Regions from separate parts of the Streptomyces sp. NPDC007808 genome, predicted to be linked through region 3. Evidence: riboswitches for the same ligand, from Rfam matches in the RefSeq annotation. Region 3 holds a riboswitch; each other region holds the start of a gene.
The links. Region 3 has a riboswitch for thiamine pyrophosphate ahead of thiC (phosphomethylpyrimidine synthase ThiC). Riboswitches for the same ligand answer to the same signal wherever they lie in the genome.

Region 1 (6,762 bases), on a different contig from region 3:
TGACCAGCTGCCGGACGCGTGTCACCTCGACGCCGAGTTGTTCGGCGATGTCGGGGAGGGTGAGCCAGGCGGGCACGAGAGCATCGATCTTTGCGTCAATCTCGGTCACGGGAACAAGCCTGCCATCTGCCACTGACAGTCGGAAGCCAGGCCGGTCCACCTGGGCGGAGCCGTCGGCCCCGACGCGCTATGCCACCGCCGCCTTCATCGGCCGTGTCGCGTCCACCAGCAGCTGCGGGTTCATCCGGGTGCCCGCCTCGATCAGCCGCCGGCCCTGGGCGAGATCCCTCGGTCGGCCCACGGCCAGCAGGGCGACCAGGCGGTCGTCCCGCAGCCAGCAGACCGACCAGGCCGGGCCCGACGGTTCGCCGCGCCACAGCGTCGTGTCGGCGGCGGGGTGGTGGCCGGCGTACTGGACGAAGCGGCCGAACTGCTCGGACCAGAAGTACGGCACGGGGTCGTAGACGGCGGGCGGCTCACCCGTGGCCTCGCCGAGGATGTTGGCGGCGACCGTGCGCGGGCCCTGCAGGGCGTTGTCCCAGTGGTGGACCAGGAGGCGCTCGCCGTACCTGCCCGAAGGGAACGAGGCGCAGTCACCGACGGCGTACACGTCCGGCACCGAGGTGCGCAGGTGGGAGTCGGCGACGACCTCGTCGTGCGCGCCGAGCTCGATGCCCGAACCGGCCAGCCATGCGGTGGCGGGCCGCGCCCCGATGCCGACCACCACGGCGCCAGCCGGGATCCGCGAGCCGTCGTCGAGGACGACCGCGCCGGGCTCGACGCGCTCCACACGCGCGTGCGTCCGCAGTACGGCCCCGCTGTCCGCGTACCAGGAGGTCATCGGCGCCGCCACCGCCGCGGGCAGCGCACCCGCGAGCGGTCGGTCGGCGGCCTCCACGACGGTCACCGCGCAGCCCGCCTCGCGCGCGGCCGTGGCGAACTCCGCACCGATCCAGCCCGCCCCGACGACGACGATGTCGTGCTGCCGTGCGAGCACCGGCCGCAGCCGCTCGGCGTCGTCCAGGGTGCGCAGCAGATGCACCCCCGGAACGCCTTCCGCACCCGGCAGCCGGATGGGTTCGGCGCCGGTGGCGAGCACGAGGACGTCGTACGGGACGGCCCCGGCCTCGGTGTCCAGCTCGTGGTCGGCGGAGCGCACGCCCAGCACCTCGCGCCCCAGCCGCAGTTCGATGTCGAGGGCGTCGAAGTCGACGTCGAAGGCGGAGCCTTCGGCGTTGCCGAGCAGGACGGCCTTGGACAGCGGAGGCCGGTCGTACGGCTGGTGGGGTTCGGCGCCGATCAGCGTGACCGTGCCGGTGAAGCCCTGTTCGCGCAGGGCGACCGCGGTCTGCACCCCGGCCATGCCCGCGCCCGCGACGACCACGCGTCGCGCCTGTGACGTGCCCTGTTGCTGCGTCTGCTCGCTCACCTGATCACCATAGACAACTGACAATTCGTCAGTCAGGGGGCGTGCTCAGTGACCTGCTCCACAACACTCGTGCCCCGACCCGCCTGCGACTCCCACTCCCAGCTCTCCGCCAGGCGCACCCGCCCGTCGGGCAGGTCGGTCACCGTCGACACACAGTGGCCCGACGACGTCGTCCCGTCGCGCTTGAGCTGCACGTACCGGAAGTCCAGCCGGTCACCTGCCCTGGTGCCGACCAGATACCCGCGCACGACGTCGCCGCCCGCGTACTCCGCCCAGATCTCACCGTCCTTCTCGTGGTAGGTGAACCGGGTGCGGGTACCCACCTGACCTGGGGCTTGGTCGGCCACGGGGGCGAGGACGAGTCCGTCGAGCGAGCGGGCCACGGGCACGGGCTCCCTTACTGAGGTCTGCGGCGTCGGGCTAGGGTGGCCAACGTAGAGCACTCGCGGGAGCCCGGACGCACCGGGCTGAGAGGGAGGCTGGCGGCCTCCGACCGTACGAACCTGATCCGGGTCATGCCGGCGAAGGGAGGGGCTGGACGCCCATGTCGCGTACGCGAACGTCAGACGTCCTTGTCATCGGGGGCGGAATCATCGGGCTCGTCACGGCGTGGCGGGCCGCGGGACGCGGGTTCACGACGGCCGTCGTGGATCCCGAGCCGGGCGGCGGCGCCGCCCAGGTGGCGGCCGGGATGCTGGCCGCCGTCACGGAACTGCACTACGGCGAGCAGACGCTGCTGGGTCTGAACCTGGCCTCGGCCCGCCGGTACCCGGACTTCGCCGCCGAGCTCACCGAGCTCACCGGCCATGACCTCGGCTACCGGCGCTGCGGCACGCTCGCCGTCGCGCTGGACTCCGACGACCGGGCCCACCTGCGGGAACTGCACGCCCTGCAGCGCCGCTCGGGGCTGGAATCCGAGTGGTTGTCGGGGCGTGAGTGCCGGCGCCTTGAGCCGATGCTCGCGCCGGGGGTGCGCGGCGGGCTGCGGGTGGACGGCGACCACCAGATCGATCCGCGGCGGCTGGCCGGGGCGCTGGTGGCCGCGTGCGAGCGGGCCGGTGTGGTCTTCCACCGGGCCTGGGCCGAGCGCTTCGACGTCGTACGGGACCGGGCCGCCGGCGTGACCACGGCGGACGGCACCCAGCTGCGCGCCGGCCAGGTGGTCCTCGCCGCCGGCAGTCGCAGCGGGCTGCTGCCCGGGGTCCCGGACGACGTGCTGCCGCCGGTGCGCCCCGTGAAGGGCCAGGTGCTGCGGCTGACCGTGCCGAAGCGGTACGCGCCGTTCCTGAGCCGGACCGTTCGGGCCGTGGTACGCGGCAGCCAGGTGTACCTCGTGCCGCGCGAGAGCGGGGAGCTGGTCGTCGGGGCGACGAGCGAGGAACTGGGCTGGGACACGACGGTGACCGCGGGCGGGGTGTACGAGTTGCTGCGCGACGCCCACGAGTTGGTGCCGGGCATCACGGAGCTGCCGCTCACCGAGACACGGGCCGGTCTGCGCCCCGGCTCCCCCGACAACGCGCCGCTGCTCGGCCCGACCGAGCTGACGGGGCTGCTGCTGGCCACCGGCCACTACCGCAACGGCGTGCTGCTCACACCGGTCACCGGCGACGCCATGGCGCACGTCCTGGCCACCGGTGAACTCCCCGAGGAGGCCAGGGCGTTCACGCCCAGGCGCTTCAGTCCCGCCGCACTCACGGAGCAGCCCGCATGAACACCCCGGTCAGGCCGGTCACCATCTCGGTCAACGGCGAGCGTCGTCAGATCGAGTCGGGCACGGCTCTCGACACGCTCGTGAAGTCCCTCACCGCGGCGCCCTCCGGGGTGGCCGCCGCCCTCAACGAAACCGTCGTCCCGCGCGCCCAGTGGCCGTCGACCCCCCTCGCCGACGGGGACCGTGTCGAGGTCCTCACCGCCGTCCAAGGAGGCTGACCATGGCCGACGATCCCTTTGTCATCGGCGACTCGTCCTTCACCTCCCGCCTGATCATGGGCACGGGAGGGGCGCCCAGCCTGGAGGTGCTGGAGCGGGCGCTGGTGGCGTCCGGGACGGAGCTGACCACGGTCGCGATGCGGCGGGTGGACCCGTCGGTGCACGGCTCCGTTCTGTCCGTCCTGGACAGGCTCGGCATCCGGGTGCTGCCGAACACGGCGGGGTGCTTCACGGCGGGTGAGGCCGTGCTGACGGCCCGCCTCGCGCGCGAGGCGCTCGGTACGGATCTGGTCAAGCTGGAGGTCATCGCCGACGAGCGGACCCTGCTGCCGGATCCGATCGAGCTGCTGGACGCGGCGGAGACGCTGGTGGACGACGGGTTCACCGTGCTGCCGTACACCAATGACGACCCCGTGCTGGCCCGGAAGCTGGAGGACGTCGGCTGTGCGGCGATCATGCCGCTGGGGTCGCCGATCGGCTCCGGACTCGGCATCCGCAATCCGCACAACTTCCAGCTGATCGTGGAGCACGCGCGCGTGCCCGTGATTCTGGACGCGGGCGCCGGTACGGCGTCGGACGCGGCGCTCGCGATGGAACTGGGTTGCGCGGGCGTGATGCTCGCCTCGGCGGTGACACGGGCCCAGGAGCCGGTGCTGATGGCCGACGCGATGAGGCATGCGGTGGAGGCGGGGCGTCTGGCCCGCCGGGCCGGGCGAATTCCGCGCCGCCACTTCGCGGAGGCGTCGTCGCCGGTGGAGGGCATGGCACGGCTGGACCCGGAGCGACCCGCGTTCTGAACGCACGTTCGACGTAAGCCTTTCACTCGTGAGGTGTGCGTCACAGGTCGGCTGCAGTCCCGCCCCGATCACGGTCGGGGCGGGAGGTGTGTCGGTGTCGGCTCGTAGACTCACCCGCGTGGATACGACCCTTCAGGACCCTCTGGTCGGGCAGGTGCTCGACGGCCGGTATCGCGTGGACGCGCGGATCGCGGTCGGCGGGATGGCCACGGTCTACCGGGCCGTGGACACCCGCCTGGACCGCGTGCTCGCGCTCAAGGTGATGCATCCCGCGCTGGCCGTCGACGGGGTGTTCGTCGACCGGTTCATCCGCGAGGCGAAGTCCGTCGCCCGGCTCGCGCACCCCAACGTCGTCCAGGTCTTCGACCAGGGCACCGACGGGTCCTACGTCTATCTCGCCATGGAGTACGTCGCGGGCTGCACCCTGCGCGACGTGCTGCGCGAGCGCGGGGCGCTCCAGCCCCGGGCGGCCCTCGACATCCTGGAGCCGGTGCTGGCCGCGCTCGGCGCCGCGCACCGCGCCGGGTTCGTGCACCGGGACATGAAGCCGGAGAACGTCCTGATAGGGGATGACGGCCGGGTCAAGGTCGCCGACTTCGGACTCGTACGGTCCGTGGACACGGTCACCAGCACCACCGGTGCCGTGCTCGGCACCGTCTCCTATCTCGCGCCCGAGCAGATCGAGCAGCCCGGAGCGGCCGACGCCCGGGTCGACGTGTACGCGTGCGGTGTCGTCCTGTACGAGATGCTCACCGGCGACAAGCCGCACGACGGGGACTCCCCCGCCGTGGTGCTCTACAAGCACCTCCACGAGGACGTCCCGCCGCCCTCGGCCGTGGTGCCGGGGCTGGCGTACGAGCTCGACGAGCTGGTCGCCTCGGCCACCGCGCGCAACCTGGACATCCGCCCGTACGACGCCGTGGCACTGCTCGCACAGGCCCGGGAGGCACGCGCCGCGCTGACCGCGGAGCAGCTGGACGCCGTACCCCCGCAGGCGCTCACGGCCGAGCGCAGCAACGCCGACGACCGCACGAGCGTGATCCCGCGCGCACTGTCGATCCAGCGGCCGCTGCCCGTGAACGAGGACGAGCCGGACCCCCGGGCCGTCTTCAACAGGACCAGTCGACTGGAGACGCCCCCGCCGCCGGTACCCCACCGCTCGCGGACCTCGCGCCGGCCGCGCGGCCCGCTGGTCGTCGTGGCCGCCGTCCTGCTGGCACTCGGCCTCGGCATCGGCATCTGGTACATCAACTCCGGGCAGTTCACCGAGGTGCCGCCGCTGCTGTCCAAGACCGAGGCGCAGGCGCGGGAGAGGCTGCAGGAGGCCGGGCTCGACGTGGGCAAGGTGGAGCGCGCCCACAGCAACACCTTCCGGCGCGGCACCGTCATCACCACGGAACCGAAGTCGGGCGCCCGCATCCGGCACAACGACGCCGTGAAGCTGATCGTCTCGCTGGGCCCGGAGACCGTGAAGGTGCCGGACCTCCAGGGTTACAAGCTGGACAAGGCGCGCGCGGTGCTGAAGGACAGCGGTCTCGAACCGGGCATGAAGACCGAGACGTTCGACGAGGACGTCCCCAGGGGCTTCGTGATCTCCTCCGATCCGGGTGACGGCGCCAAGGTCCGCTCCGGCTCCGCGGTCGCGCTGAGCGTCAGCAAGGGCAGCCCCGTGGACGTCCCGGACGTCACCGGCGAGAGCCTGGCCGACGCCAAGGCCGACCTGGCGGGGGCCGGCCTGAAGGTGAAGGTGGCCTCCGCGCGGGTCAACTCCGAGTTCGACGCCGGCCAGGTCGCCCGCCAGTCGCCGCCGGAGGGCAGGCAGGTCGCCGAGGGCGACACGGTGACGCTGACGCTGTCCAAGGGCCCGGAGATGATCGAGGTGCCGGACGTGGTCGGCGACAGCGTCGACGACGCCAAGGCCGAGCTGGAGGCCGCCGGTTTCGCGGTCGACGAGGACCGCGGTCTGCTGGGGTTGTTCGGGGACACCGTCAAGCGGCAGTCCGTGGAGGGCGGCCAGAGGGCCCCCAAGGGCTCGACCATCACGATCACCATCCGCTGAGCAGGGCCGTCACGGCCACCGGTGACGGGGCGGCTCTGACCTCGTGACACCCTGAACGGGTGAGAAGTCAGCAGTCCGGCCCCACCCTCGCGGGCCCCTCCCGCAACCCCGTCGGAGGCCATGTCCCCGTGGCCGGCGGCCTCAGCTCCGTCGGGCTCGGCTACGCCCACGACCTCAAGGCCGAGGCGGTCCAGGTCTTCGTCGCCAACCCGCGGGGCTGGGCGACGCCCGCCGGGAATCCACGGCAGGACGAGGAGTTCCGCGCGGTGTGCGAGGCCGAGTCCATCCCGGCGTACGTGCATGCGCCCTACCTGATCAACTTCGGCTCGCACACCGAGGCCACCGTCGAGAAGTCGGTGGAGTCGTTGCGGCATTCGCTGCACCGCGGCCGGCAGATCGGCGCGCTGGGCGTGGTCGTGCACACGGGCAGCGCGACCGGCGGCCGGGAGCGGTCGGTGGCCCTGAAGCAGGTCCGGGAGTCCCTGCTCCCGCTGCTCGACGAGCTGACCCATGACGACGACCCGTACCTGTTGCTGGAGTCCACCGCG
Region 2 (6,762 bases), on a different contig from region 3:
GTCCTGACGTTCCTGCTGCTGACGGTCGTCAGCGACACCGGGGCGTACGCCGTCGGCTGGCGCTTCGGCAAGCACAAGCTGGCCCCGCGCATCAGCCCGGGCAAGACCCGCGAGGGCCTGCTCGGCGCGGTGAGCTTCGCGATGGTGGCGGGCGCGCTGTGCATGGAGTTCCTGATCGACGACGGAGCCTGGTGGCAGGGTCTGCTGCTGGGCCTCGCGGTCGCGGCCAGTGCCACGCTCGGCGATCTCGGCGAGTCCATGATCAAACGGGACCTGGGCATCAAGGACATGGGCACCTTGCTGCCGGGCCACGGTGGGATCATGGACCGGCTGGACTCGCTGCTGCCCACGGCACCCGTGGTGTGGCTGCTGATGGTGATCTTCGTGGGGTCGGGCTGACCAAGTCGTGACCGGAAGCCCTCGCTCTTGTCGAGCGGGGGCTTTCTGCCGTGGTGCCCCCGGCCGCGCGGTGGGACGATGCGGGTGTACGTCATCGAAGGCACCCGAAGGGGGTCGTCATGACCGCCATCCGAGAAGTCATCGACGTCGACTGCACGCCGGCTGAGCTCTACGCGTATGTCACCGACCCGTCCCACCTGCCGGAATGGCAGCTGAGCGCGGTCTCCGCGGAGCGACTCGACGAGGGGCCCGTCCACGCCGGCTCACAGGTCCGGGTCACCCGCCGCATCGGAAGCCGCCAGATTCCGATGACCATGGAGTTCGACGAGCTCGACCCACCGCACAGCTGGGACATGCACGGGGTCGACGGTCCCATCCGGCCCCGGACCCACGGCGAGATCGAACCGCTCGACGGCGGGCGCCGCTCCCGGCTGACGATAGACATCGACTTCGAGGGACACGGCCTGGGCAAGGCTCTGGTGCCCCTCGTCGTCCGCCCGCAGGTCCGCAAGGAACTGCCCCGCGACGAGCGACTGCTCAAGGACAGGCTGGAGGGCACGGGCGGCTGAGGGCAGACGAGCGGGACCGGGTCACGCACGGCGGGCGCCGACCCGGGCCGCCACCTCGTCCTCGAAGAAGACGACGGGCAGGTCGGCACCCGGTCCAGGCGTCGGCCGTCACCGGTTCCCTGACGGCCCCGTGCGCTCGCCGCTGCCGCTCTCATCTGCGACGACAGCCGTCGAAAGCCACGGTCGCAGGTCACCCGATTCGACCTGCGACACTGGTACGGCCATGCCTAAGCCCGGAGAACTGCTGTGCTCCGGGCACGAAGAAGGCCCCTACCAGCGGTTTTTGCCGCCAGCAGGGGCCGTCTCGTACCTGGTGTGCCGTCCCTGGGCCGTCCCTGGGCCGTGCCTCGACGGTTAGAAGTGAGGTAGGCGGCGGCGCACCGCCTTGCCGCTCGCCGCTAGGAACTGTTTAACAGCAGCGCCGTGGCGGTCCCAGAGATCGGAATAGTCGGCATCGTTCAGGCTCGCACGTCGCCAGCCGCTTCCCAGCCGCCGACCAGCCCTGCTGAGCTGGTCCAGTGACGAGAGCAGTGCTTCATCCTTCGAGAGGATGTGCACCCGGGCGGTTGCCAGCCGCAGGGCTGAAAGATCCCAACTAGCTACTCGCCCCTCCAAGCCCAGGTGGCGTTCTTCCCAGATGCGGTCTCGGAACTCGGTGGAGGACGCCGCCACCACAGCGCACTGCTCCAGTAGAAGCTCCGAGATGCGAGCCCGCTCCTCAGCCCGCTTCACCAGGTGCTGGCCCACGAGCGCGATCGCGGCACCAGCAATGGTTGCTAACAATGTCCCCCATGCACCCATGTTGAGCATTGTTCCCGTGCCTTGCCCCGGCGCATGCATGTCAGGTGGAAGTGAGGGTGCGCGGCGCCCCGGCTAGGACATAGGACGCCGTCCACTGCTTTCCTGGTCCGACGTTGTTGCCCTTAGGGGCCGGGCGTCCCTGAGCCGTCAGGACTGTGCCTCCGGCGGGGGATCGGCCGGCACCGGGACGGAGGGGGCACCGTCGCCGACTGTGGGCACGTCGTGGCCGATGCTGGGGGCTCCCATCCCGCACACCATTGACCCAGGCAGAGCCGAGCAGGCGCGGCCCCTGGCGTCCAGGTCGTTCGTACAGTGGCGCGCTCCACCTGGACGCCAGGGACCACGCCCGCTGGCGTGGGACTCTTGCGACGCGTGCCCCTTGTTTCTGCAAAACAGCGACTTTCGTTGGTGAGCCGTTTTCAAAGTCGCTCAGCAGGCGATGGGAAGTTCTGGGCCGCCTGACAGGTGGAGTTGCAGCCGCTGGGGAGGGACCGCGTCGTCTCTTCGGGTCGTGCGGGTCTTGTGCTGCAGCGGCGGGCGGAGACCTGCAGTGCGATCACTGAGACGCTTCACAGGCTGACGACGACCAGGGCGGTGTCGTCTGTGACGCCTTGGGCGGGGATCAGGTCGTTCATCACGGCATCGGCGAGTGCTTCGGGGGTGGTGAGTTCCTTGTGGCGGATCAGGGCGTCGGTGAGTTGGCTGAGTCCGGTGTCGATGTCCTGGTGGCGGCGTTCGATGAGTCCGTCGGTGTAGAGCAGGAGGGTGCCGCCGTCGGTGAAGGCGGTGGTGGCTTCCGGCCGAGGGCTGGACTCGAAGACGGCATCCAGCGGCGGATCGGTCGCCTGGTCCAACAGCTCCACAGTGCCGTCGGTACGAAGAAGGACCGGAGGGGGGTGGCCGGCGCTGGAGTAGGTGATGAGGTGGCGGCTGAAGTCGATGAAGGCGGTCACCGCGGTGGTCGACTCGGCGCCGGTGACGCAATGCGCGTACCGGCCGAGGACCTCGAGGGCCTGTGCGGGGCCGGTGGCGACCAGGGAGGTGGCGGACAGGGCGCTACGGAGCTGGCCCATGATGCCTGCGGCCTCCAGGCCGTGGCCGACGACATCGCCTACGGCCACGGCGATCTTGTCGCCGTCCTGGAGTTGGACCAGGTCGTACCAGTCGCCACAGACATTGAGGGAGCCGACCGCGGGCCGGTAGCGGACGGCGAACCGGTGATGGCCGATCGGGGGCGGAACGGGGAGCATGGCGCGCTGCAGGGCGAGGGCGACCTCGCGCTCGCGGGCGTGGGCGCGACGCAGGCGCTCGTTGATTTCGTGCAGCTGCCGCATCCGGCTGAAGAGCTCGGCCTCAAGCTGGAGTGAGCCGTCCGGCCGGCTGGAGGCGCGCAGGAGTTCAGTGACTTCCTCGACGCGGTGGATCACCAGGGTGATCTGGCCGTCGGGCGCGAAGACGGGCGCGTTGACCACGCTCCAGTAGCGTTCCTCCCAATGGCCGGGGCGCTGCGCGGATTCCACGTCGTAGCGCTGCAGGTCCATGTCGATCTTGCGGTTGGCCAGGACCGCTCGCAGGGATGCCTCCAGGTGGCGGGCGTCGGAGGCTGCCGGGTCCCGCGGGCTGCCGGGGAAGGCGTCGAAAAGGTAGCGGCCCACCACCTGGTCGCGGCTGCGTCCGGCCTGGCGCAGCCACGCGAGGTTGGCGTCGGCGAAGACCAGTTCGGGAGTCAGCAGAGCGACCGCGCCCGGCAGCGCTCTGAACACTGCCGCGTAGTCGATAATCATGGATGCAGGATATGGACAAATGGTGCGATTCATGCTTCCTGGCATCGCCCTGATGGAGACCCGCCCCTTCCTCTGTCGGCGGCAACCCGATCAGTGAACTAAGGCCTGGTCAACGGGGAGGTCCTCGGGTGCACCGCCCACAACCGCCAGGTCAAGGTCCGGCTTGATGAGGGGCCGGCAGCCGACGAGTGATCTCCGCTGGGCCGTCTCTGGGCCTTCTCTGGGCCGTCCGAGGCCGCTCAGCGGCGACCGGTGACGACTACCTACGGCAGCCGTAGCAGGCGACAGCCGCAGGTCACCCGATTCGATCTGCGACACTGGTACAGCCATGCCTAAGCCCGGAGAACTCACTTTCGTCGCCCCGCGCGGAGCCAAGAAGCCGCCGCGGCATCTTGCCGATCTCACGCCCGGAGAGCGCAAGGACGCCGTTGCCGCGATCGGCGAGAAGCCGTTTCGTGCCAAGCAGCTCTCGCAGCACTACTTCGCGCGGTACGCGCACGACCCGGAGCAGTGGACCGACATCCCCGCCGGTTCGCGCGACAAGCTGCGCGAGGAGCTGTTCCCTGAGCTGATGACCGTCGTACGGCATCTGTCGACCGACCAGGGCGACACCCGCAAGACGCTGTGGCGGCTGTTCGACGGGACGCTCGTGGAGTCGGTGCTGATGCGGTACCCGGACCGGGTGACGATGTGCATCAGCTCGCAGGCGGGGTGCGGGATGAACTGCCCGTTCTGTGCGACCGGGCAGGCGGGGCTGGACCGCAATCTGTCCACCGCCGAGATCGTCCACCAGATCGTGGACGGGATGCGGGCGCTGCGGGACGGAGAGGTGCCGGGTGGGCCGGCGAGGCTGTCGAACATCGTCTTCATGGGGATGGGCGAGCCGCTCGCCAACTACAACCGGGTCGTGGGGGCCATCCGGCGGCTGACCGATCCCGAGCCCGACGGGCTGGGGCTGTCCCAGCGCGGGATCACCGTCTCGACGGTCGGGCTCGTCCCGGCCATCCACCGGTTCGCCGACGAGGGCTTCAAGTGCCGGCTCGCCATCTCGCTGCACGCCCCCGACGACGAGCTGCGCGACACCCTCGTCCCCGTGAACACGCGGTGGAAGGTGCGGGAGGTCCTCGACGCCGGGTTCGAGTACGTCGCGAAGAGCGGACGGCGGCTGTCCATCGAGTACGCCCTCATCCGGGACATCAACGACCAGGCCTGGCGCGGTGACCGGCTCGGGCGGCTGCTCAAGGGCAAGCCCGTGCATGTGAACCTGATTCCGTTGAACCCGACTCCCGGTTCGAAGTGGACCGCCTCCCGGCCCGAGGACGAGAAGGCGTTCGTCGAAGCCATCGCCGCGCATGGTGTGCCGGTGACGATTCGGGACACCCGTGGTCAGGAGATCGACGGGGCGTGTGGGCAGCTCGCCGCGACCGAGCGGTAGTCTGACCGCCGTAAGAACATCTGCATATTCCGACAGGGGAGCGCCACAGCGCTGAGAGTGCGGCACCGGCCGCAGACCCTCCGAACCTGGCCCAGGTCATTCTGGGTAGGGAGATCGGTCACCACTCAAGCTGTTGCGCCCTGCCCGGAGCCCCTGGGGTTCCGGCCAGGGCCGCGTCTCTTCCTGGTCACTCCAGGAGGAATCAGTGAGCATCACCAAGTACAAGGCCACGGCCTCGCTCGCCGGTCTCGGTCTCCTCGCGCTGCCCGCGCTGGCCGCGTGCGGATCGTCCGACGGCGACGGCGCAGGGGGCAGCGGTGGTGGTTCCAAGACCGTCACGCTGGTCAGCCACAACTCGTGGGCCGTGTCCAAGGACGTCCTCGCCGCCTTCGAGAAGAAGTCCGGCTACAAGGTCAAGGTCCTGGAGGACGGCGACGCCGGGCAGGCCGTCAACAAGGCGATCCTGACCAAGGACAACCCGCAGGGCGACGTCTTCTTCGGCGTCGACAACACCCTGCTCTCCCGCGCGCTCGACAACGGGCTGTTCCAGTCGTACGAGGCCAAGGGCTCCGACCAGGTCCTGCCCGAGTACCGGGTCGACCAGGACAAGCACCGGGTGACGCCCGTCGACACCGGCGACATCTGCGTCAACTACGACAAGGCGTACTTCAGCGAGCACAAGCTGACCCCGCCCGCCTCCTTCGACGACCTGGTCAAGCCCGAGTACCGCAACCTCCTCGTCACCGAGAACGCCTCCACCTCCTCGCCGGGCCTGGGCTTCCTGCTCGGCACCGCCGCCAGGTACGGCGACGACGGCTGGCAGGACTACTGGAAGAAGCTGAAGGCCAACGGCGTCAAGGTCGTCGACGGCTGGGAGCAGGCCTACAACGAGGAGTTCTCCGGCTCCGCGGGCGGCAAGAAGGCCAAGGCCGACCGGCCGCTCGTCGTGTCGTACGCCTCCTCACCGCCCGCCGAGGTGATCTACGCCGATCCCAAGCCGACCACCGCGCCCACAGGCGTAGCGACCGGCACCTGCTTCCGCCAGGTCGAGTACGCGGGCCTGCTGAGCAACGCCCGCAACGCCGAGGGCGGCAAGGCGCTCCTCGACTTCCTGCTGAGCACGACGTTCCAGGAGGACATGCCGCTCAACATGTTCGTCTACCCGGTGCGCGAGGGCGCCCAGGTGCCGCCGGAGTTCACGAAGTACGGCCCGCAGGCGGAGGACCCCGAGACGATGGCCCCGGCGAAGATCGCCGACAACCGTGACGACTGGGTCAAGTCGTGGACCTCGCTCGTACTGAAGTAGCGGCCTCCCGCACGAGGGCCGCGCGGGGCGCGGCGGTGCCGCTCGGTCTCGTCGCCGTACCCGTCGCGTTCTTCGCGGTCTTCTTCGCCTATCCCGTCGCCGCCATCGTCGCGCGCGGTCTGAAGGCCGACGGGGCCTGGCAGTTCGGGCGCCTCCTGGATGTGCTCGCGGAGCCCGACATCCGGCACGTCCTGTGGTTCACCACCTGGCAGGCGCTCGCCTCCACCGCGCTCACCCTGCTGATCGCGCTGCCGGGCGCCTATGTCTTCGCGCGCTTCGACTTCCCCGGCAAACAGGTGCTGCGGGCCGTGGTGACCGTCCCCTTCGTGCTGCCGACGGTCGTCGTCGGCACGGCGTTCCTCGCGCTGGTCGGCCGCGGCGGACTCCTCGACGAGCTGTGGGGCGTACGGCTGGACACCACCGTGTGGGCGATCCTCCTCGCGCACGTCTTCTTCAACTACGCCGTCG
Region 3 (6,762 bases):
TTGCGCCCCCGACCAGGGAGCGCAAGCCGAAGACCCGGTGGTACGGCCCTCGGCCGGCACTACAGACGGCGGAGGCACTGCGCTTCCACCCGTTCGACCAGGGTCCGGCTGAAGGCGTGCACGAGGGACAGATGGAACAGAGCCGGTGCCAGGGGCGCCCATCGATGCACGCGGTCAGCCCGCAACAGATACTTGACCACGGCGGCCGGCCGGAAGGGCACGTACTCGATGGTCTCGTGCTCCCACCGGTCCGCGACGCCCCGGCTCATCCGCGTCTGGAGATCGGTGCTCTTCAGTTCCTTGAGCCGGGCGTAGAAGTGCCCGCTCCAGTGACGTTTGTCGATGTCCAGGACGAACGCCAGCAGTTCGAGCGTGTACTCGTGGGGCTCCACGGCCAGTTCCTCGCGCATGCCCCGGCGGGCCACCGCGTGCAGATCCGGTGCGCTTCTGCCTGAGGAGTCGATGTGGCGTGACAGGCCCTCGTTGACGGAGGAGTTCCACACGCCCGGTGCCATGCGCACCCGGTCACTGCGCCGGCTGACCACCAGCATGTCGTCGGCGGTGACCACGGCGATGTTGACGGCGAAGCTGCACTGGAGGAAGTCCGGTGCCCGCAGCGGCTTCTCCGGGTCCAGATACCGGGAGCGGGGCGTCGTGCCGTCGGGCAGCCGGCGGTCGAGCTGCTGGGCGGCCAGGAACGTGTAGTAGTCCGTGGGCCGAAGCCGCAGATGGACTTCGGGCGTCTCGTCGAGAGGGGTACGGGAGATGTCGACCGACTCGACCGCGTACCGCGGCCCGTTCCACAACGGGGTGCGGCCCTCGGCCCGCAGTCGCTCGCTCTCCTCGGCCACCTCCGCACGCCAGTCGGCCATGTCGGGCGGCAACTCCACCTCGCCGTCGAGCACATGGACGTACACCGCCTCCGGGGGTATCGGCTTGTCACCGTCCCCTTCGACGATCAGCGCGGACGTCTGCAGCGGCCCCAGCGAGAAGGTGCTCCAGGCGGGCCCGGACTCCTCCTTGCGCCCCAGACTGCGCAGCGCACTGGCCGACCGTCTGCGCAGCCGGTACCAGAGGTTTTGCAGGGGCTGTTGGAACAGCACCGCGAACAGCATGCCGATGAAGGCGCCGACCACTCCGTTGGTGACATCGATCCCACTCACACGGAAGACCCTAGGGATCTTGGTCGCATCGAGCGGCGTAGTGCCCGTTCCGTTACGGGGACGGGTGGGCGGGCGATCCTCGCGTGCGGCGGGCAGGGGCGCCGCTGGTGCGGGTTCCCCTGCCCGGCCGGCATTCACTCAGTCCGCGATCGGCAAGTACACCCGGTTGCCCGCCGCCGCGAACTCCTCCGACTTCCGCGCCATGCCGTCCTCGATCTCCTGCCGGGAACCGCCGTGTTCGCGGCGGATGTCCTGGGAGATCTTCATCGAGCAGAACTTCGGCCCGCACATGGAGCAGAAGTGAGCCGTCTTGGCGGGCTCGGCCGGCAGTGTCTCGTCGTGGAACTCGCGGGCGGTGTCCGGGTCGAGGGCCAGGTTGAACTGGTCCTCCCACCGGAACTCGAAGCGGGCGTCGGACAGCGCGTCGTCCCACTCCTGGGCGCCCGGGTGCCCCTTGGCGAGGTCGGCCGCGTGGGCGGCGATCTTGTAGGTGATGACGCCGGTCTTGACGTCGTCACGGTTGGGCAGGCCCAGGTGCTCCTTGGGCGTGACGTAGCAGAGCATGGCCGTGCCCCACCAGGCGATCATCGCGGCACCGATGCCGGAGGTGATGTGGTCGTACGCCGGCGCGACGTCCGTGGTCAGCGGGCCGAGCGTATAGAACGGAGCTTCATCGCAGATCTCCTGCTGAAGGTCGATGTTCTCCTTGATCTTGTGCATCGGGACATGTCCCGGGCCCTCGATCATGGTCTGTACGTTGAAACGCTTGGCGATCGTGTTGAGTTCCCCGAGCGTCTTCAACTCCGCGAACTGCGCCTCGTCGTTGGCGTCCGCGATCGAGCCCGGCCGCAGGCCGTCGCCGAGCGAGTACGTGACGTCGTACGCCGCGAGGATCTCGCACAGCTCCTCGAAGTTCTCGTACAGGAAGCTCTCCTTGTGGTGCGCGAGGCACCACGCGGCCATGATCGAGCCGCCACGGGAGACGATGCCGGTCTTGCGGTTGGCGGTGAGCGGTACGTACGGCAGGCGCACGCCCGCGTGGACCGTCATGTAGTCCACGCCCTGCTCGGCCTGCTCGATGACCGTGTCCTTGTAGATCTCCCAGGTCAGTTCCTCGGCGCGGCCGTCCACCTTCTCCAGCGCCTGGTAGAGCGGCACCGTGCCGATCGGGACGGGGGAGTTGCGCAGCACCCATTCGCGCGTGGTGTGGATGTTGCGGCCGGTGGACAGGTCCATGACCGTGTCGGCACCCCAGCGGGTCGCCCAGGTCATCTTCTCGACCTCCTCCTCGATGGAGGAGGTGACCGCGGAGTTGCCGATGTTGGCGTTGACCTTCACCAGGAACCGCTTGCCGATGATCATCGGCTCGATCTCCGGGTGGTTGACGTTGGCCGGCAGCACCGCCCGGCCCGCCGCGATCTCGTCGCGCACCACCTCGGGAGAAACGTTCTCCCTGATGGCTACGAACTCCATCTCGGGAGTGATCTCGCCACGGCGCGCGTAGGCGAGCTGCGTCACCGCCTTGCCGTCCCGGCTACGACGCGGCTGACGCGGCCTGCCGGGGAAGACGGCGTCGAGGTTGCGCAGGCCACCACGCGGCGAGGTGTGCTTGATCCCGTCGTCCTCGGGACGGACGGGACGGCCCGCGTACTCCTCTGTGTCGCCGCGGGCGATGATCCAGTTCTCCCGCAACGGAGGCAGCCCCCTGCGGACATCCGTCTCGGCGAGTGGATCGGTGTACGGGCCCGACGTGTCGTACAGCGTGACCGACTGCCCGTTGGTGAGGTGCACCTGGCGGACCGGCACCCGCAGATCGGGGCGTGAGCCCTCGACGTACGCCTTGTGCCAGCCGATGGACTTCCCGGCCTCCTGGGACTTCTCGTCCTGAACGGAGGCAGGCGTGCGCGCGTCCTTGATGGTCATGAGACCTACTCCCTACGCCGGCATTACCCGGTAACAGGTTCGGCGGTCGACGCAGCGGTATCCGTCTGCCGATGTTTCGTGTGCAACATCACTCGCGATGGGTGATGTTTCATGTGAAACATCGCTGGGACGGAGGTCAGCGCCCTCTCAGCCCGGTGCTCCGAGCTCCCGCGTGTACAAAGGTGGCTCCACGCTAGCGTCAATTCGGGCGCGGTGAACAGAGGGCCCCCCTCGTTCTTGCGATGATCGGTCGGTGACCACGACGCATGAACCTCCGTACCCACCGCCCGAGCCGCACCGCGGCTCGGGCTCCGGAAACGGCCCCGCACGAGGCAACGGCCTTACGGACGGCCGGGGTTCGGCGATGCCCCGAGGCAGATACGACGGTGAGTTCGGCCGTGGTTCCGGCGATGGGTCCGGCGATGGGTCCGGCGACCACGCGGCTGGATCCGACGGCTGGCACGAGCACGGCCGGGGTTCCGGTGGGGTGCAGGAGCATGGCAGCGGAGGCGGGACCGGCGCCGGCGGCGGGCACGAGCGGGGGCCCCGGGCGGGTGGCGTACGGGGTTACGGTCCCGCCTATCGCGGCGCGCCGGGGCGAGGGCCCGGGGACGTGGAAGGGCCCGGTCGCGGACCTGGTGGGGGGAGCGGGGACGGCTTCGGGGGCGGTCACGGGGACGACTTCGGCGGGGGACACGGTCATGGGCCGGGTTCCGGGGGCGGTCACGGGGATGGCTTCGGGGGCGGCCACGGGGACGACTTCGGGGGTGGGGGGCACGGGCATGGGCCCGGTTCCGGTGGCTCGCACGGTGACGGTGGCGGGGGCCAGGGTGGAGGCGGGGGCGGCGGCCATGGGCACTCGCACAGTCACGCCCACGGCCCCGCGGCGCCCGTCTCCCAGCATCTGCGCAAGGTCATCGCGGCGGTCCTGATCCCGTTCGCCGCGGCAGTGATGGTGGGGCTCGTCGTGCTGTGGCCGGGCGGCGCCCCGCCGCACGAGCGCACAGGCGTCGGCTTCGACCGGCAGACGCAGCAAGCCACGGTCACCCAGGTGGTCGAGGTGAGCTGCAAGGAAGCAGGCGCCTCGGGGGTGCCCCCGACCGGTGACACCTCCACGGCCGAGGGCTCCTCCGCCGTGCAGCAGGAGAACGGCACCTGCAAGAAGGCGACGATCCGCGTCGACACCGGCAAGGACAAGGGCCGGACGTTCACGGAGATCGTGCAGCCCGACCAGTCACGGCAGTTGAGCGAGGGCCAGGAGGTCGTGGTCGCCTACGAACCCTCGGCGCCCAAGGACCTGCAGTACTCGGTCACCGACGTGAACCGTCGAGTGCCGTTGTCCGTGCTCGCCGGCATCTTCGCGGTCGCCGTCGTGATCGTCGGGCGGATGCGTGGTGTCATGGCGCTGATCTCGCTGGCCATCAGCTTCATGGTGCTGAACTTCTTCATCCTGCCGGCGATCCTTCAGGGCTCCAACCCGCTGGTCGTGGCGGTGGTCGGGTCGAGCGCCATCATGCTCATCGCCCTGTACCTGTGCCACGGCTTGTCGGCCCGGACGTCCGTCGCGGTGCTCGGCACGCTCATCTCGCTGTTGCTGATCGGCTTCCTCGGCTCGGTGTTCATCGACTGGGCGGCGCTCACTGGCAACACCGACGACAACACCGGACTGATCCACGGCCTGTACCCGTCGATCGACATGAGTGGTCTGCTGCTCGCCGGAATCATCATCGGCTCGCTCGGTGTCCTCGACGACGTGACGGTCACCCAGACGTCCGCCGTCTGGGAGCTCCACGAGGCCAACCCCACGATGGGCTGGCGCGGGCTGTACCAAGCGGGTATCCGGATCGGCCGCGACCACATCGCGTCCGTGGTCAACACACTCGTCCTCGCCTACGCGGGCGCCGCGCTGCCGCTGCTGCTGCTCTTCTCGATCGCGCAGAGCGGCGTCGGCACGGTCGCCAACAGCGAGCTGGTGGCGGAGGAGATCGTGCGGACGCTGGTGGGCTCGATCGGGCTGGTCGCGTCGGTGCCCGTCACCACGGCTCTCGCGGCGCTGGTGGTTTCCGCCGACCGGCCGGAGAAGGGGGCGGTGCCCGCGGGTGCCCGTCCCGCTCCGGCGGGTACGCCCGCGGCTGCTGAACGGCCGGCTGCGGGCCCGCCTGCCGCACGCGGCGGACGGGGTCGTCGGCGCAAGCGGTGAGGGGGGCGGACGCCGGTCTCGTGCGACCGCCCGTACGGGGGCGTGCGGAGTGCACCCCGCGGGAGGAAGGCGTCCCGCCCCGCCCGTGGAGCTGGTGAGCGCCGGCCGCGCCCGCGGCCTCCGCCGAACCCGAGCACCTGCGGCACAGGCGCCCGTCGGCAGTGCCCCTGGCACCCGGCGAAGCGTTACGTCACGCACGCCCACGACCCTGAAGCCTCAGCCCGCGCTCTGCTCCTCCGCCAGGATGCGGTCCAGAGCCTCGTCGAGGTGGGCGTCGAAGTCGGCCAGCGCACCCTCCTGCCCGAGTGGCACCAGTTTGTCCGTGCGGTCGAGGAAAGCCACGAGCGGCGCCACGGAGGAGCGGAACAACGCTTGGTCGGCGCCCACCTGAAGCCTGATCAGCACGTCACCCAAGGTCTCGGCACCGGCCGGTGAAACCCGTACGTCACCCTCCCCGCAAGGCCGGCCGACCCCGTCGACCAGCAGCTCACGGCCGAACGCCCATGTCACCGGGGCGTCTCCGGGCAGGTGGAAGGTCAGCCGTACGGCATAGGGATCACAGGTCTCGTAGCGCAGCTCCACCGGGATGCGGAAAGAGAGCTCCTCGGAGACGAGGAAGCTCATCATGACCTCTGCCTGTACGGACTCTCGCATCGCCTACCCCGTCGTTTGCCGTCGACTGGCCGGGAACGGACCCCGACACTGGTGGAATCTTGCTGAACGTACACGAGAGATCACAAGGAGTGAGTTTTCAGATACTGATAGAGATCGCGAGTGACCCCAGCAGCCGCCCGATTTCGTCCTGCAGTTGCCGCGCCGCCGACAGCAGCCGGTCGGCCTGGTGAACGGGCAGCGAAATGGCCATCGTGGCGGCCGTGGTGCCCACGGTGATCGGGATCGCCGCGCACACCGTGCCCAGCGCGTACTCCTGACGTTCGGTCACCGGTTGGGCGCTTCGGGCCTGGTCGAGCCGTCGGAGCAGGGTGCGGCTGTCGCGCACCGTGTACGGGGTGATGGACTGCACGGGGTGGCGGTCGAGGTGGTCCCGACGGGCGTCCTCGTCCAGCTGGGACAGCAGGCACTGGCCGATGGCGTGCGCGTGGGCGGTCTCACGAAAGTCGGCCCATTCCTCGACGGCGGGGTTGCCCGGAGTGTCGGAGACGCACATGACCTCGATCTCGCCGTCCCGGTACAGGGCGTAGTACACGGGGACGCCGATGGCGTCACGGCAGTGGGCGAGTGCGTCGGCGACCGTGCTGCGACGTTTCTGCTTGGCTGCGCTGCTGCTCAGCCGTACGGCCGCGTCACCGAGGAAGAACAGCCCTTTGTCACGGTGCAGATAGCCCTCGTGCACCAGTGTGCGCAGCAGGTGGTAGGCGGTGGGCAGCGCCAGGCCCGTCTCGCGAGCGAGTTGTTTGGCGGGCGCTCCGTATTCGTGTTCGGCGACGCATTCCAACAGGCGCATCGCCCGCTGGA

Region 1: another riboswitch for thiamine pyrophosphate. It lies ahead of thiO (glycine oxidase ThiO); the one in region 3 lies ahead of thiC (phosphomethylpyrimidine synthase ThiC).
Region 2: another riboswitch for thiamine pyrophosphate. It lies ahead of ACFYNL_RS12070 (thiamine ABC transporter substrate binding subunit); the one in region 3 lies ahead of thiC (phosphomethylpyrimidine synthase ThiC).

What each region holds. Positions count from the first base shown of each region.
Region 1 is NZ_JBIAEQ010000002.1:143,221-149,982, forward strand. Features, by position in the region: gene ACFYNL_RS06860 (Rv2175c family DNA-binding protein) at 1-109, opposite strand, end outside; gene ACFYNL_RS06865 (NAD(P)/FAD-dependent oxidoreductase) at 188-1,429, opposite strand; gene ACFYNL_RS06870 (hypothetical protein) at 1,462-1,812, opposite strand; TPP riboswitch at 1,865-1,976, shown strand; gene thiO (glycine oxidase ThiO) at 1,974-3,140, shown strand; gene thiS (sulfur carrier protein ThiS) at 3,137-3,358, shown strand; gene ACFYNL_RS06885 (thiazole synthase) at 3,361-4,155, shown strand; gene pknB (Stk1 family PASTA domain-containing Ser/Thr kinase) at 4,274-6,214, shown strand; gene ACFYNL_RS06895 (deoxyribonuclease IV) at 6,274-6,762, shown strand, end outside.
Region 2 is NZ_JBIAEQ010000003.1:69,516-76,277, reverse strand. Features, by position in the region: gene ACFYNL_RS12095 (phosphatidate cytidylyltransferase) at 1-399, shown strand, start outside; gene ACFYNL_RS12090 (SRPBCC family protein) at 519-968, shown strand; gene ACFYNL_RS12085 (hypothetical protein) at 1,323-1,769, opposite strand; gene ACFYNL_RS12080 (PP2C family protein-serine/threonine phosphatase) at 2,339-3,553, opposite strand; gene rlmN (23S rRNA (adenine(2503)-C(2))-methyltransferase RlmN) at 3,882-4,988, shown strand; TPP riboswitch at 5,013-5,118, shown strand; gene ACFYNL_RS12070 (thiamine ABC transporter substrate binding subunit) at 5,194-6,294, shown strand; gene ACFYNL_RS12065 (ABC transporter permease) at 6,270-6,762, shown strand, end outside.
Region 3 is NZ_JBIAEQ010000004.1:227,094-233,855, forward strand. Features, by position in the region: gene ACFYNL_RS16840 (hypothetical protein) at 60-1,163, opposite strand; gene thiC (phosphomethylpyrimidine synthase ThiC) at 1,302-3,086, opposite strand; TPP riboswitch at 3,079-3,268, opposite strand; gene ACFYNL_RS16850 (YibE/F family protein) at 3,700-5,286, shown strand; gene ACFYNL_RS16855 (SsgA family sporulation/cell division regulator) at 5,503-5,940, opposite strand; gene ACFYNL_RS16860 (IclR family transcriptional regulator) at 6,038-6,762, opposite strand, start outside.